DNA from 3 places in the Azorhizobium sp. AG788 genome. Region 1 is predicted to be linked to each of the others. Evidence: riboswitches for the same ligand, from Rfam matches in the RefSeq annotation. Region 1 holds a riboswitch; each other region holds the start of a gene.
The links. A riboswitch is a leader RNA that binds a small molecule or an ion and turns the genes downstream of it on or off. The one in region 1 is predicted to bind thiamine pyrophosphate.
Positions count from the first base shown of each region.

Region 2: it holds a riboswitch for thiamine pyrophosphate, as region 1 does, so the genes downstream of both, thiD (bifunctional hydroxymethylpyrimidine kinase/phosphomethylpyrimidine kinase) here and thiC (phosphomethylpyrimidine synthase ThiC) in region 1, are expected to answer to the same signal.
Region 3: it holds a riboswitch for thiamine pyrophosphate, as region 1 does, so the genes downstream of both, thiO (glycine oxidase ThiO) here and thiC (phosphomethylpyrimidine synthase ThiC) in region 1, are expected to answer to the same signal.

Region 1 covers NZ_SOBM01000002.1:693,079-697,587, forward strand. The annotation lists gene DFO45_RS07330 (class I SAM-dependent methyltransferase) at 1-1,550, shown strand, start outside; TPP riboswitch at 1,686-1,821, shown strand; gene thiC (phosphomethylpyrimidine synthase ThiC) at 1,915-3,756, shown strand; tRNA gene DFO45_RS07340 (tRNA-His) at 3,925-4,001, shown strand; gene DFO45_RS07345 (cupin domain-containing protein) at 4,085-4,393, opposite strand.
Region 2 covers NZ_SOBM01000004.1:469,733-474,241, reverse strand. The annotation lists gene DFO45_RS12925 (PepSY domain-containing protein) at 1-1,430, shown strand, start outside; gene DFO45_RS12920 (helix-turn-helix domain-containing protein) at 1,485-2,108, opposite strand; gene thiD (bifunctional hydroxymethylpyrimidine kinase/phosphomethylpyrimidine kinase) at 2,190-3,014, opposite strand; TPP riboswitch at 3,054-3,159, opposite strand; gene DFO45_RS12910 (Lrp/AsnC ligand binding domain-containing protein) at 3,380-3,616, shown strand; gene DFO45_RS12905 (cation-translocating P-type ATPase) at 3,724-4,509, shown strand, end outside.
Region 3 covers NZ_SOBM01000001.1:681,939-686,447, reverse strand. The annotation lists gene DFO45_RS03140 (siderophore-interacting protein) at 1-742, shown strand, start outside; gene DFO45_RS03135 (thiazole synthase) at 785-1,585, opposite strand; gene thiS (sulfur carrier protein ThiS) at 1,644-1,850, opposite strand; gene thiO (glycine oxidase ThiO) at 1,929-3,128, opposite strand; TPP riboswitch at 3,117-3,216, opposite strand; gene DFO45_RS03120 (MarR family transcriptional regulator) at 3,342-3,776, opposite strand; gene DFO45_RS03115 (glutathione S-transferase family protein) at 4,171-4,509, shown strand, end outside.

The DNA.
Region 1 (4,509 bases):
CCGACTGGGCTTCCGGCTACGTGGCCGACATCGAATACCTGCCGGGTCTTTATGTGGAGCAGGCGCCGAACCATCTGATGCTCGGCGCGCTGGTGAATGGCTTCGAGCCCCCCTTCGTGTCCGGCCCCTTCACCTATTGCGAACTCGGCTGCGGCCAGGGCGTCACGGCGCTCGTCATCGCCGCCGCCAATCCGCAGGCCGAAATCATCGCCACCGACTTCAACCCGGCGCAGATCGCCCGCGCCCGCGCCATGGCGAAGGCCGCCGGCCTGTCCAACATCACCTTCCTCGAGCTCAGCTTCGCGGAAATGCTCGGCCGCTCGGACCTGCCCGAGTTCGACATGGTGACGCTGCACGGCGTCTGGTCCTGGATCGCACCGGAGGACCGGCACAACATCACCCGCTTCATGCGCGAGCGGGTCAAGCCGGGCGGCATGGTCTCGGTGACCTACAACGCCATGCCAGGCTGGACGGCGCTGCTGCCCATGCAGCGCCTCCTGCTGGAACATTCCCGCCTCGGCCGCGAGCGCAGCGATGTGCAGGTCATGAAGGGGCTTGAGTGGATCGAGCGCCTTCAGGCGGCGGGCTCCGGCGTACTCGGCAATGCCGCCCTGCTGGACCAGTTGCGCAAGGGCAGCGACAAGTCCGGCGCGCCCAACCGGGCCGTCTATCTCGCCCATGAATATCTCAATGCCAACTGGCACCCGCAGTATCACATGGACACGGCGGCGGAACTGGCCGAGGCCAAGCTCGGCTTCATCGGCTCGGCCTCGCTCATCGACAATTTCCCCGACCTCGCGCTCAAGCCGGAGCAGCGGCAGTTGTTGGAGGAGGTTCCGGCCGGGCCGCTGCGCGAGACGCTGAAGGACTATCTGGTGAGCCGGCCGTTCCGCCGCGATCTTTATGCCCGCGGCCCGCGCCGGATTGCGGACGGCCAGCGCGACGCCCATCTGCGCACCTTCGGCCTCGCCCTCACCATTCCGCCCCACGAGGCACGCACGGAGCTCGATGTTCCCGCTGGCAAGGCGCAGCTCCCTGACCGTTTCTACAAGCCGCTGTTTGCGGCGTTGGCGGAGCGGCCCCGCAGTCTCGACGATCTGGTGGCCCTGCCGGAACTGAAGGACCAGCCGGGCGCACCATCCATGGTGGAGATCGCCGGCGTGCTGGTCGGCTCCGGGCAGGCCATCGCCATTCCCCCGCAGCAGCTTCCGCGCAACGACGCGGCGGTGCGCCTCAACCGCCTGCTGGCGCAGGAAGTGGCCGAGCAGCGGGCAGCGACCGCCGCCATCGCCACGCCGCTCACGGGCTCCGGTCTCAACCTCACCACCATGGAGGGGGCGGTGTTCCACGCCCTCGCCACGGGCATCACGCCGGAGCATGGCGCGCTCACCGACACCATCGTGAACCGCCTCGCCGCCAGCGGTACGCCGCTCGCCCGTGACGGCAACGTGATCACCAGCCCCGAAGGTCAGAGGGAGATCGTGGGAGAAAGCGCGGACTGGTGCCTGCGCATCCGCGTGCCCCTGTGGGAGGCCCTTGGCGCCCTCTGAGCCCCGCCCAACCCGGTATCAACACAGGTCCGCACCAGTCCTCCGACGCCGTGCGCTTCCGAAATTGCAAGGGCTTGCGGTGTAACGCGTGTTGCACCGCAAGATTGACACCCGGCACGCGGCCTCCCAGACTGGTCTTATTCCAAGGGGGGCCCCGCGAGGGGGCTGAGATATCGTCTTCCGGTCCGGCCGTAATGGTCCCCGGCGCCACGATGACCCTTCGAACCTGATCCGGGTCATGCCGGCGAAGGGATCGGAATCAGCCTGGCGCCACGTGCGGTCCCGTTGGGACGTTTCTCAGGCAAACCTGCTCCTGAAGCTCATCCCGGGTCTCATTTGAAGCGCGAGCTTGAAGGAGATCCGTATGCTCGACGAAGCCTCCACCTCAGCCCTCAAGGTGACGACGGGGCCCCTTCCCCATTCCCGCAAGGTCTTCATTCCGGCCGAGAATCCGGCTGTGAAAGTCGCCATGCGCGAGATCGGCCTGTCCGATCCAAGCGAGCGGCCGGTGCGCGTCTATGACACCTCCGGCCCCTATACGGACCCCGACGCCATCATCGATCTCACCAAGGGCCTGCCCGAACTGCGCCGCCAGTGGGTGCTTGATCGCGGCGACGTCGAAGAGGTGGAAGGTCGTGCCCAGAAGCCGGAGGACGACGGCCTGAAGCCCGGCCAGGTGAGCCACCTGCCCGCCTTCGACCGCACCGGCCGCAAGCCGCTGCGCGCGAAGGCCGGCAGGCGCCCGACCCAGATGGCTTACGCCAAGGCCGGCATCGTGACGCCGGAAATGGAATATGTGGCGGCGCGTGAGAATCTCGCCCGCGCCAATGGCGGCGCCCACCCCAAGCACCAGGCCATGGGCCTTGGCGCGGCGATTCCCGCCGACATCACGGGCGAGTTCGTGCGGCAGGAAGTGGCGCGCGGGCGGGCCATCATCCCGTCCAACATCAACCATCTCGAGACCGAGCCCATGGCCATCGGTCGCAACTTCCTCGTGAAGATCAACGCCAACATCGGCAATTCGGCGGTGACCTCGGGCGTTGCGGAAGAGGTGGACAAGCTGGTGTGGGCCATCCGCTGGGGGGGCGACACGGTGATGGACCTCTCCACCGGCAAGAACATCCACACCATACGCGAATGGATCATCCGCAACGCGCCGGTGCCGATCGGCACGGTGCCGATCTATCAGGCGCTGGAGAAGGTCAACGGCGTGGTTGAGGACCTCAACTGGGAGATCTTCCGCGACACGGTGATCGAGCAGGCCGAGCAGGGCGTGGACTACATCACCGTCCACGCGGGCGTGCGCCTCCCCTATATCCCGCTCACCGCAAACCGCGTCACAGGCATCGTCTCGCGCGGCGGCTCGATCATGGCCAAGTGGTGCCTCGCCCACCACAAGGAGAGCTTCCTCTACGAGCATTTCGAGGAGCTGTGCGAGATCCTCGCCCAGTATGACGTCGCCTTCTCGCTGGGCGATGGCCTGCGCCCCGGCTCGATTGCCGACGCCAATGACACCGCCCAGTTCGCCGAGCTGGAGACGCTGGGTGAACTCACCGAGATCGCCTGGAAGCACGACGTGCAGGTGATGATCGAGGGGCCGGGCCACGTGCCCATGCACCTCATCCGCGAGAATGTGGAGAAGCAGCTCAAGCTCTGCCACGAGGCGCCCTTCTATACGCTTGGCCCGCTCGTGACCGACATCTCCCCCGGCTACGATCACATTTCCTCGGCCATCGGCGCGGCGATGATCGGCTGGTTCGGCACCGCCATGCTCTGCTACGTGACACCGAAGGAGCATCTCGGCCTTCCGGATCGCGACGACGTGAAGGCCGGCGTGATCTCCTACAAGATCGCCGCCCATGCGGCCGACCTTGCCAAGGGCCATCCCGCCGCGCGCATCCGGGACGATGCACTGTCTCGTGCGCGCTTCTCCTTCCGCTGGCGCGACCAGTTCGCGCTCTCCCTCGATCCGGAGACGGCGGAGGCCTATCACGACGAGACCCTGCCGGCGGAAGGCGCGAAGGTGGCGCACTTCTGCTCCATGTGCGGGCCGAAATTCTGCTCCATGAAGATCAGCCAGGAGCTGAAGATCGAGGCCGGCGACATCGCCCAGAGCGGCATGGCTGAGATGGCCGAGAAGTTCCGCGCAAGCGGCGGCGAGATCTACCAGCCCGCCCCGGAGGTGGCTGCGCCGCCCTCCGCCTGACGACATGCGCCGCGCCATGGCCCCCATGGCGCGGCGTTTCTTTTGGGGCGCACAAGGGTGTGGATGACCGGACCGAAGGTTCGCAGAAAGACCCCGGAGCCCCCTTGCAATGCGCAAAACCGCAAAGTAGGTTCCGCGCCTACTTCGACGCGACGCGCGAAGGGTCTTGCAGCTGTAGCTCAGTTGGTTAGAGCGCCGGTCTGTGGAACCGGAGGTCGGTGGTTCGAGCCCACCCAGCTGTACCATTCAATCCACGACAATCTGACTGCGCCGGACGACGGCGCGCCAAGGAATCGACCGCCCCGCGGACGAGGCGGCCGGTCGGCGATCAGAGCGCCTCGGGCTTCTTGATCTCGATCTCGACGAAGGCGATCGGGTGCGGCGAGCCGTTCATCACGTCGTGGGTGATGCCTTCCTTGCGACCATAGGACTGGCCAGCCTTCAACGGATTGTCGATGACGTCCGTGCCGTTGTGGACGCGCAGGATGCCGTCCGTGAGCATCACCACGAAATAGGGCCAGTCGTGCCGGTGCCAACCGGTGACGGCGCCAGGCGCGAAATCCCAGCGGGTGATGCGGATGGCATCGTCATCCTGCTGGACGGTGGGGACGGCGGGAATGGTGCAAGCAAAGGCCACGAAACGCACTCCGGAAGACAGAAGGTGGCGCCCGATTCTCTTTTGTGCGGGCGCGGTCTGTAGTTTCCGGCAAATGCGAGGGCCTGCCAATGGCTCAAGCGCGGCTTTGAACCCGG
Region 2 (4,509 bases), on a different contig from region 1:
AGGTCGCCCGGCAGGCGGCGGCCCTTTCGGACGGCGTCACCTCCGATGCCGCGCCCGTCCTCATCGCCTTCGCCAGCCAGAGCGGCACCGCCGAGCGCCTCGCGTGGCAGAGCGCCGGCCTCCTGAAGGCCGCCGGCCGCCCGGTGCGGGTCACTCCCCTTGGCACGTTGCGGCCGCAGGATCTGGTTGCCGCGCGGCAGGTGCTGTTCGTGGTTTCCACCTTCGGCGAGGGCGAGGCGCCGGACAGCGCCCGCCCCTTCGCCAAGCTGATGCAGGCCGGGCCGGCAGCGCTGGCGGGGATCACATACGGTGTGCTGGCGCTGGGCGAACGCAGCTATGCCCATTTCTGCGGCTTCGGCCGCGATCTCGATGTCTGGCTGCGCACCAGCGGCGCCACGCCGCTGTTCGACCGCGTGGAGGCGGACCATGAGGACGCGGCCGCGCTGCGCCACTGGCAGGCCGAACTCGGCGCGCTGACGGGAACCTCCGTAGAGGCGGACTGGACCGCGCCGGCCTATCGCAGTTGGCGGCTCGTCTCGCGGCGGGAGCTCAATCCCGGCAGCGTCGGCCTGCCCACCTTCCATGTGGTGCTGGAGCCTGCCGACGGCGCCGATCTCGACTGGAGTGCGGGCGACGTCGCCGAGGTGGGGCCGGAGAACGCACCCGCCACGCTCGATGCCTTCTTCGCCGCCTGGGAGAAGGCGGCGCCGGCGGAGCTTGCGGTGGCGGAGAGCCACGGGGAACTGCGGCAGGTCCTCGCCCGCCGCCACCTGCCCGCTCCCGCGGAGGCCGCGGGCTGGCAGCCGCAGGACTTCACCGAACGGCTGAAGCCGTTGCCGCACCGCGAATATTCCATGGCCTCCATCCCGCAGGACGGACGGCTGGAACTCGTCGTGCGGCAGGCGCGCACGCCGGAGGGCTATGGCCTCGGCTCCGGCTGGCTCACGGTCCACGCACCCATCGGCGGCACGGTGGCGCTGCGCATCCGTCCGAACTCCGGCTTCCATGCCCCGTCGGACGGGCGCCCGCTGATCCTCATCGGCAACGGCACCGGTCTTGCCGGCCTGCGTAGCCTGCTCAAAGCCCGCATTCACGCGGGGCAGGACCGCAACTGGCTGATCTTCGGCGAGCGCAATGCGGACAAGGACTTCTATTTCCGCGAGGAGCTGGCCGGCTGGACGGCTTCGGGCGCGCTGGAGCGGCTGGACACCGCCTTCTCGCGCGATGCGGAGAAGCTCTATGTGCAGGATGTGCTGAAGCGCGAGGCCGACCGCGTGAAGGCGTGGGTCGCCGAGGGCGCGGCCATCTACGTCTGCGGGAGCCTCAAGGGGATGGCGCCGGCGGTGCATCAGGCGCTGACCGACATCCTCGGGGCCGATGCGCTGGAAGCCATCGCGCAGGACGGCCGTTACCGGCGGGACGTGTACTGATCCGAATGGACCCGGAAGAACGCGATGGCGGCGCCCGCGCCGCCATCGGGCCGCTCAGTCGAGCACGGCAGCCTTGAGCAGGCAGACCATCAGCGCATGCGCCGGCACACTGCCGACATTGCGGATGACGTGCTGGCGGTCGCAGCGATAGCGCAGCGTCTCACCGGCTTTGGCGGTCTCGATGACGCCGCCCACTTCCACCTCAAGCTCGCCCTCCAGCACGGAGAGGCACTCGATGGACCCGAGCTGATGCCCCTCGGAATCGAGGACGCCGCCGGGCTCAGCGTGGAAGTCGTAATATTGCAGCCACTCCACCGTCTTGATCCAGCCGATGATGGCGAGGCGGCACAGGCCGTCCTCCGACTGGAGCATGGGCGTGTCGGCGCGGGTCAGCTTCTCGACGAAGGGCGCCTCGTCGGAGGAGGCCAGCACCCGCTCCACCGTCACATCCAGCGCCTGCGACAGGCGCCAGACCGTGGCGAGCGTCGGATTGGTCTCGTTGCGCTCGATCTGGCTGATGATGGACTTGGCCACGCCCGACTGTTCGGCGAGGTCCGACAGCGAGAGATTATAGGCCTTCCGCAGCCGCTGGATGGTCTTGCCAAGCTGGCCCGTGATCGCATGGGCGCCCGGTTCCAATCCGCTGCCCCGCTCCGGGGGTTTCTCGCGCTGCGCCATGACGCTCCCTTTTACCGAACACTCGTCCGTTTCCTCGGACGATAGCGGCAAGGAGCGGCACGGAGCAAGCAAAAGCGGCCCTTAGAGCCCCGCCTGCCCCCACAGGGCATGGAAGTGGTGGACGGGACCATGCCCCTGCCCCACCTCCAGTTGATCGGCGGCGGCAATGGCACCGGTGATATAGGTCTTGGCCGCCCGCACGGCCTCGGCGAGCGTCAGCCCGCGCGCGAGGCCCGACGCAATGGCCGAGGAGAGGGTGCAGCCGGTGCCATGGGTGTTGCGCGTGGCGTGGCGCGGCGCCGGCAGGCGCAGAACGGCGTCGCGCGTCACCAGAAGATCGACGCTTTCCGCGCCCTCGCCATGCCCGCCCTTCATGAGCACCGCCTTGGCGCCCAGTGCCAGCAGAGCCTCGCCCTGCGTCCGCATGGCGGCCTCGTCCGCTGCGACCGGCGCGTTCAGCAGAGCGGCCGCTTCCGGCAGATTGGGGGTCACCACGTCGGCGAGCGGTAGCAGGCGCGTCTTGAGGGTGGCGATGGCCGCGTCTTCCAGCAGGCGGGCACCGGAGGCGGCGACCATGACCGGATCCAGCACGATGTTGCGCGCCCCGAGCCGTTCAAGCGCATCCGCCACCGCCGCGATGGTGGCGGGGCGCGAGAGCATGCCGATCTTCACCGCCGCGACCTTGAGGTCGGAGAAGACGGCGTCCATCTGGGCGGTGATGAAATCGGGCGGCGCGTCGTGGATGGCGGTGACGCCGAGCGTATTCTGCGCGGTCAGGGCGGTGATGACGCTCGCCCCGTAGACGCCGAGGGCGGAGAAGGTCTTGAGGTCCGCCTGGATGCCGGCGCCGCCGCTGGAATCCGAGCCGGCGATGGTTACGGCGATGGGGGGAGACTTCTGGCTCATCTGGCGCCTCGCTTCCACGGACGGGGAGCGCGGACGCAAGCGCGCCGCAGTCTCGGTTCCCTCCGCCGGCATGATCCGGATCAGGTTCGCGGGTTGGCGTTGGCCTCTCAGCCGCCCGTGACGGACGGCACCCCGACGAGATGGAAGAAGATGTAGCTGCCGCCTCCCGCCGCTTCAAGGTGGGAGGCGGCGGCTGTCCCTTGTCAGGGGCGAGGCTTTTGTCCAACGTGTGCCGGCGCCGGACGGAGCCCGCTGGCGCGCGGGGCTTTCCGCCGTCAGGCGAATCGCGGCAAGGCTCCCGCCCATGGCCGGCTGCATTTTCTTCACGCGCGCCGCTTCGCCTGAAATGCCCTGAGGAGTTCGCGGTGACCCCCTTCTTCGTTCAGATCAAGTGCCAGCTCGGCAAGTCCTATGAAGTGGCGAACGCCCTCGCCGATGCCGAGATCGCCTCGGAGATCTATTCCACCGCCGGGGATTTTGACCTGCTGGTGAAGTTCTACGTGCCCGACGCCACCGACATCGGGCACTTCGTGAACGAGAAGGTGCAGAAGCTGCCGGGCATCCAGGACACCCGCACCATCATCACCTTCAAGGCGTTCTGAGCAGCCGATCCGCCTTCCGACGCAGCGTCATCATGCGTTGCGTCGGATCAAGGCACCCGGTGCGCCCGAGGGCAAGGGTGACGGTGCCGAGACCAGACAGGTCCCCGATGCCGCTCGCCACCCGTTCTCCCGCTGCCTCCGTGCCGCAGCCTCCCCCCGCGGCCACTCCGCCGACCGGACTGTCCGCCGAGGAGGCGCGCCAGCGTCTCGTGCGCCACGGGCCGAATGCGCTCCAGCGGAGCCGGACGCGTTCCTTCGCCGTTATCATCGGCGGAACCCTGCGCGAGCCGCTCTTCCTGCTGCTGCTGCTCGCCGCGGGGCTTTATCTCCTCCTCGGCGACATCGGCGAGGGCCTGCTTCTCAGCGCCGGTGCGCTGGTCTCCATCGGCCTCGTGGTCCTCCAGGAAGCCCGCAGCGAACGCGCCCTCGCTGCGCTCCGGGCGCTGGCCGAGCCGGTGGCACGCGTCCTCCGCGACGGCGACCACCTGCGGATCCCGGCCCGCGAGATCGTGCCCGGAGACCTTCTGCTGATCGGCGAAGGCGACCGCGTACCGGCTGACGGGGCCGTGGTGGCTGGCGATGCCCTCACCGTGGACGAATCCGCCCTCACGGGGGAATCCGTGCCCGTCATGAAGCGTGTCGCCGCGGACGGCATGGCCGAGGCGCTCAGCCGCGCGCCGGGCGGCGAGGACAGTTGCGCCATCTTCGCCGGCACCCTCAACGTCCGCGGACAGGGCGTGGTGCAGGTGGTGCGCACCGGAGCCGACACCCGTCTCGGGCGCATCGGTGCCTCCCTCGCCACCATCGAGACCGCAGCCACGCCGCTCCAGCAGACCATGAGCCGCCTCATCGGCAAGCTCGGCCTCCTCGCCATCGGCTTCTGTGGTCTCGTC
Region 3 (4,509 bases), on a different contig from region 1:
TCTCGACCTTCCGCGCATCGAGCGCGTGCGCCACGACCTGCGCCGCCGGCGCCTCACCGTCGCCGCTACGGAACGGCTGACCCCGCACATGATCCGCATCACCCTCAGCGGCGCGGAGCTGGAGGGCTTCACCTCCCTGTCCCCGGCGGATCACATCAAGATCTTCGTGCCGGACGGCCAAGGCGGCACGCAGATGCGCGACTACACGCCCCGGCGCTACGATGCCGCCACGGGTACGCTGCTCATCGATTTCGCGGTGCATGAGGCAGGTCCCGCCACCCGCTGGGCGCTCGATGCCCGCGTGGGCGACGAAGTGGAGATCGGCGGCCCGCGCGGCTCGATGGTCATCGGCGGGGCGATCCGCAACTGGCTGCTGATCGGCGACGAGACCGCCTTGCCCTCCATCGGCCGCCGGATCGAGGAATTCGCCCCCGGCACGCCCGTCACGAGCCTCGTGGCGGTGCCCGGACCCGAGGACGAGCAGCGGTTTGAAACCGAGGCCCGCCTCACCGCCCTCTGGGTCCACCGGCGCGATCCGCGGGAGGTCCGGCCTCTGCTCGACCATCTCAAGGGCATCGACATCCCGGCCGGCACGTTCGTCTGGCTCGCCGCCGAAGCCTCGGTCACACGGGCCATCCGCGCGCATCTGCTCGGCGAGCGGCAGGTGCCGCCCGGCTGGTTGCGGGCATCGGGCTATTGGGTGCACGGCACCGCCGACGCCACAGAGAAGTTCGAGGACTGAAACGCGATGCCGGGTCCCTCGGGACCCGGCAGATGGCTGAGATCAGCTGCCGACCAGGCCGAATTCGGGGCTGGAGGCTTCCGCGTGCAGCTTCTTCGGGATGCGGCCGGCGAGGCGCGCCAGACGCCCGCCTTCCACCGCGTAGCGGAAGGCGCGGGCCATGCGCACCGGATCGTGGGCCTTGGACACCGCCGTATTGAGCAGTACCGCAGCACAGCCGAGCTCCATCGCCTGCGCGGCATCGGAGGCCGTACCGATGCCGGCATCCAGCACGACGGGCACCGGCGAGCGGGCGCAGATCAGCTCGATCATGTGCGGATTGGCAATGCCAAGGCCGGTGCCGATCATGGAACCGAGCGGCATCACGGTGGCGGCGCCGAGATCCGCCAGCTTCTGGCAGGTGACAGGATCGTCATTGCAATAGGGCAGCACCACGAAGCCCCGGTTCACCAGTTCCTCGGTGGCCTTCAGCAGCTCTTCCACGTTGGGATAGAGCAGCTCGCGGTCGCCGATCACCTCCAGCTTCACCCAGTCCGTCTCCAGCGCCTCGCGCGCCAGTTCGGCGGTGAGGATGGCGTCCTTGGCGGTCTGGCAGCCGGCGGTGTTGGGCAGGATATGCACGCGGCCGGTAAGAAGGTCCGCAAGGCTCTCCTCATAGCCCTCAAGGCTCATGCGGCGGATGGAGGCGGTGGCCATTTCCGAACCGGAGGCCTCCAGCGCATCGAGAAACATCTTCTGGTTGGGATAGCCCGCCGTGCCGAGGAACAGGCGCGAGGAAAAGGTACGGCCGGCGATCACCAGCGGATCGGCCAGCGTGCTCGGGACGGGAACGTTCACGTTCATGTCGGTCTCTTTCCGGCCGGCTGATCCGGCGCTCAAATTTCTGGCGGCAGCGTTTTAATCAGCCACCCTGCTTGGCGTGGATGATCTCCACAGCATCGCCCGAGGCGAGCACGGTGGCCTCCCAGGCGCGGCGGGAGACGACGGCGCCGTTCACGGCCACCGCAATGCCCTTGCGGGTGGCATCGAGCCCCACGGCGCCGAGGAGATCGGCCACCGTCTCCACCGCCATCTGCTCATCCTTGCCGTTCACGCGCAGTTGCTTCACGTCCTCGCCTCTCGCCTTATGTCTGTGCTTTCAGGTCCAACGCTGCCACGGACGTTTTCGTTCGTCACGCGGCCGGGTTCATTCCGCTGCCGCGCGCGGCAGGAAGCGCTCGGCCACGAAGGGCGCGATCACCGGGTCGGTCTCACCCTCGAGGATGAGGCGCGAGATCGCCTCCGCCGTCACCGGCAGCAGCAGGATGCCGTTGCGGTGATGGCCGGTGGCGAACACCAACCCCTCCACCTCGGCGCTGCGGCCGAGAATGGGCGCGTCGTCCCGGCTGCCGGGGCGGAAGCCGACCCATTGCTCGAGGATCGGCAGTTCCTCGATGGTGGGCAGCGCCCGCCAGGCATGGGTGAGCAGCGCCAGCTGCCCGCCGGCGGTGAGATCGGCATTGAAGCCGCGCTCCTCCACCGTCGCCCCGACGATGAGCCGCCCGTCCTTGCGCGGCACGAGATACGTGCCCGGCGCCCACACCACATGGCTCAGGATGGGCGCGGCCGGGTCCATGGCGAGCGCCAGCATCTGCCCCTTCACCGGCCGCACCGGCAGCGGTGTCGCGGGGGTGATGGCAACGCCGCGCGACCATGCGCCTGCGGCCAGAACCACGATATCCGCCGCGAAGCGCTCGCCCTTCGCGATGACGGCACGGGCGCGACCGTCCACGACCTCCACGCGCTCGACGGGCATGTCCTCATGCAGCGTCGCGCCGGCCTTCAGCGCCGCGACGCGCAAGGCGGCCGCCACCTTGCGATTGTCCACCTGATGGTCCTCGGGGCACCACACGGCGCCTGCGAGCTTGGTGGCGAGATGGGGCTCGCGCCGGCGCACCTCCGCTCCGTTCAGCCACTCCACCGGCAGGCCGAGGCCCTGCTGGAAGGTGATGAGGTGGCGGAGCTTGGCCGCATCGTCCGCATTGAGGGCGAGAACGATGGTGCCGTCCGTGCGCAGGTCCACCGCCATGCCGGAGGCGGCCTCCAGATCGGCGGCAAAGGAGGGCCACAGGCGCTGGCTCTCGCGATTGAGGGCCAGAAGCCCCTCCTCGCCGGGTTCCGCCTCGGCGCAGGCGGCAAGCATGCCGGCCGCCGCATGGCTGGCGCCAAGGCCCGTGCGGCCCTGCTCGAAGATCTCCACCGTGCAGCCGGCTTCCGCGAGCCGCCAGGCGATGGACAGGCCCATGACGCCGCCGCCGACGATGGCGACGCGCGGCCGCGCACCGGATGCGCGCGCGGAATGGGCGGACGAAGATGCGGAATCGTGATGCGACAAGCTCTCGCTCATCGGCTCCTCCCTACGCTGGCATGACCCAGACAGGTTCGATGGGTGTGATCTCAGCCGCGCGTGACGCGCGGCACCCCAGGCCGTCAAGTCATTATCGCCGCACGATGCTTCGGCGGCAAGGAAAACCATTGCGCCATCTCGGCGCGGGGGAGGCAGTGCCACGTTTCGCCCGCCGTCGCAATGCGGCGGGCCGACCGCAGGCGGCGTCGCCGCCTATTCGACGGCGGCGTTCAGGCGATCGCGCAATTCCGTGAGCTGGACGCGCAGGCTTTCCCGGTCCTCGGCGCACAGGCCGATGGCCTCGCCCATGGACTGGACGACCTCCTGCGCCTTGGCTTGCAAAGCCCGCCCCTCGGGCGTGAGCGTGATGTTCACCACCCGCTCGTCAGCCGCATTCCGGGCGCGGCGCACGAAGCCCGCGCCCTCCAGGCGCTTGAGCAGCGGCGTCAGCGTGCCGGAATCCAGATGCAGCTGCTCGCCCAGTTCCTTCACGCTCTGGCCGTCCTTGTTCCAGAGCAGCACCAGCAGCAGATACTGCGGATAGGTCACATCCAGCGCCTTCAGCAGCGGGCGGTAGGCGCGCGTGAAGGCGTGTTCGGCGGAATAGACGGCGAAGCACAGCAGGTCGTCGAGGCAGAAGGTGGACATGGCAAGGGCCGTCTCTGTGAACGGCTGTTTATATCACGCGACGCAATTGTGTTGCACACAATCATTTCATGGCAGGGGCCGCGATTCTGCATTGCTCCAAATTAGCTGGTGTGCAATTAATTTGGCATGCAGGGGCAGACGCCCCACCCAGACAGACGCGGCCGCGTGCCGTGGAGATTGCCCATGACGCCTCACCCGCAGATCCGGGATGGCCAGCGGCCTCCCTCCCCCGAACCTGAAGTCGAAAGCGCCGTGCCCCCGACGGACGCGGTGCCGGCCGGCTGCCTGTGCCGCGGCCGGGATGCCGGTGTGGATTGCCGCGCGCCCCACTCGACGTGCGACGACGTGCCGGTCATGTTCTTCTCCTGAGACATGACCTTGAGGGAGCGCCGCCGTGAAACTCTTCTGGTCGCCCAGAACCCGCGCCTTCCGCACACTCTGGCTGCTGGAGGAGACGGGCGCTCCCTATGAACTGGTCCGCGTGGACCTGAATGGCGGCGACGGCATCGATGATGCCGAGTTGCTCGCCGCCAATCCCATGGGCAAGGTGCCCGCGCTGGTGGATCGTGGCATCCCCATCGCCGAGAGCGGCGCCATCGCGCTCTACGTGGCCGACCGTTTTCCCGAGGCCGGCCTTTCCCCGCCGCTGGGCGATCCCGAGCGCGGCCCCTTCCTGCACTGGATGATCTTCGTCGCCTCCTGCGTGGAGCCGGCACTGGTGCAGAAGATGAAG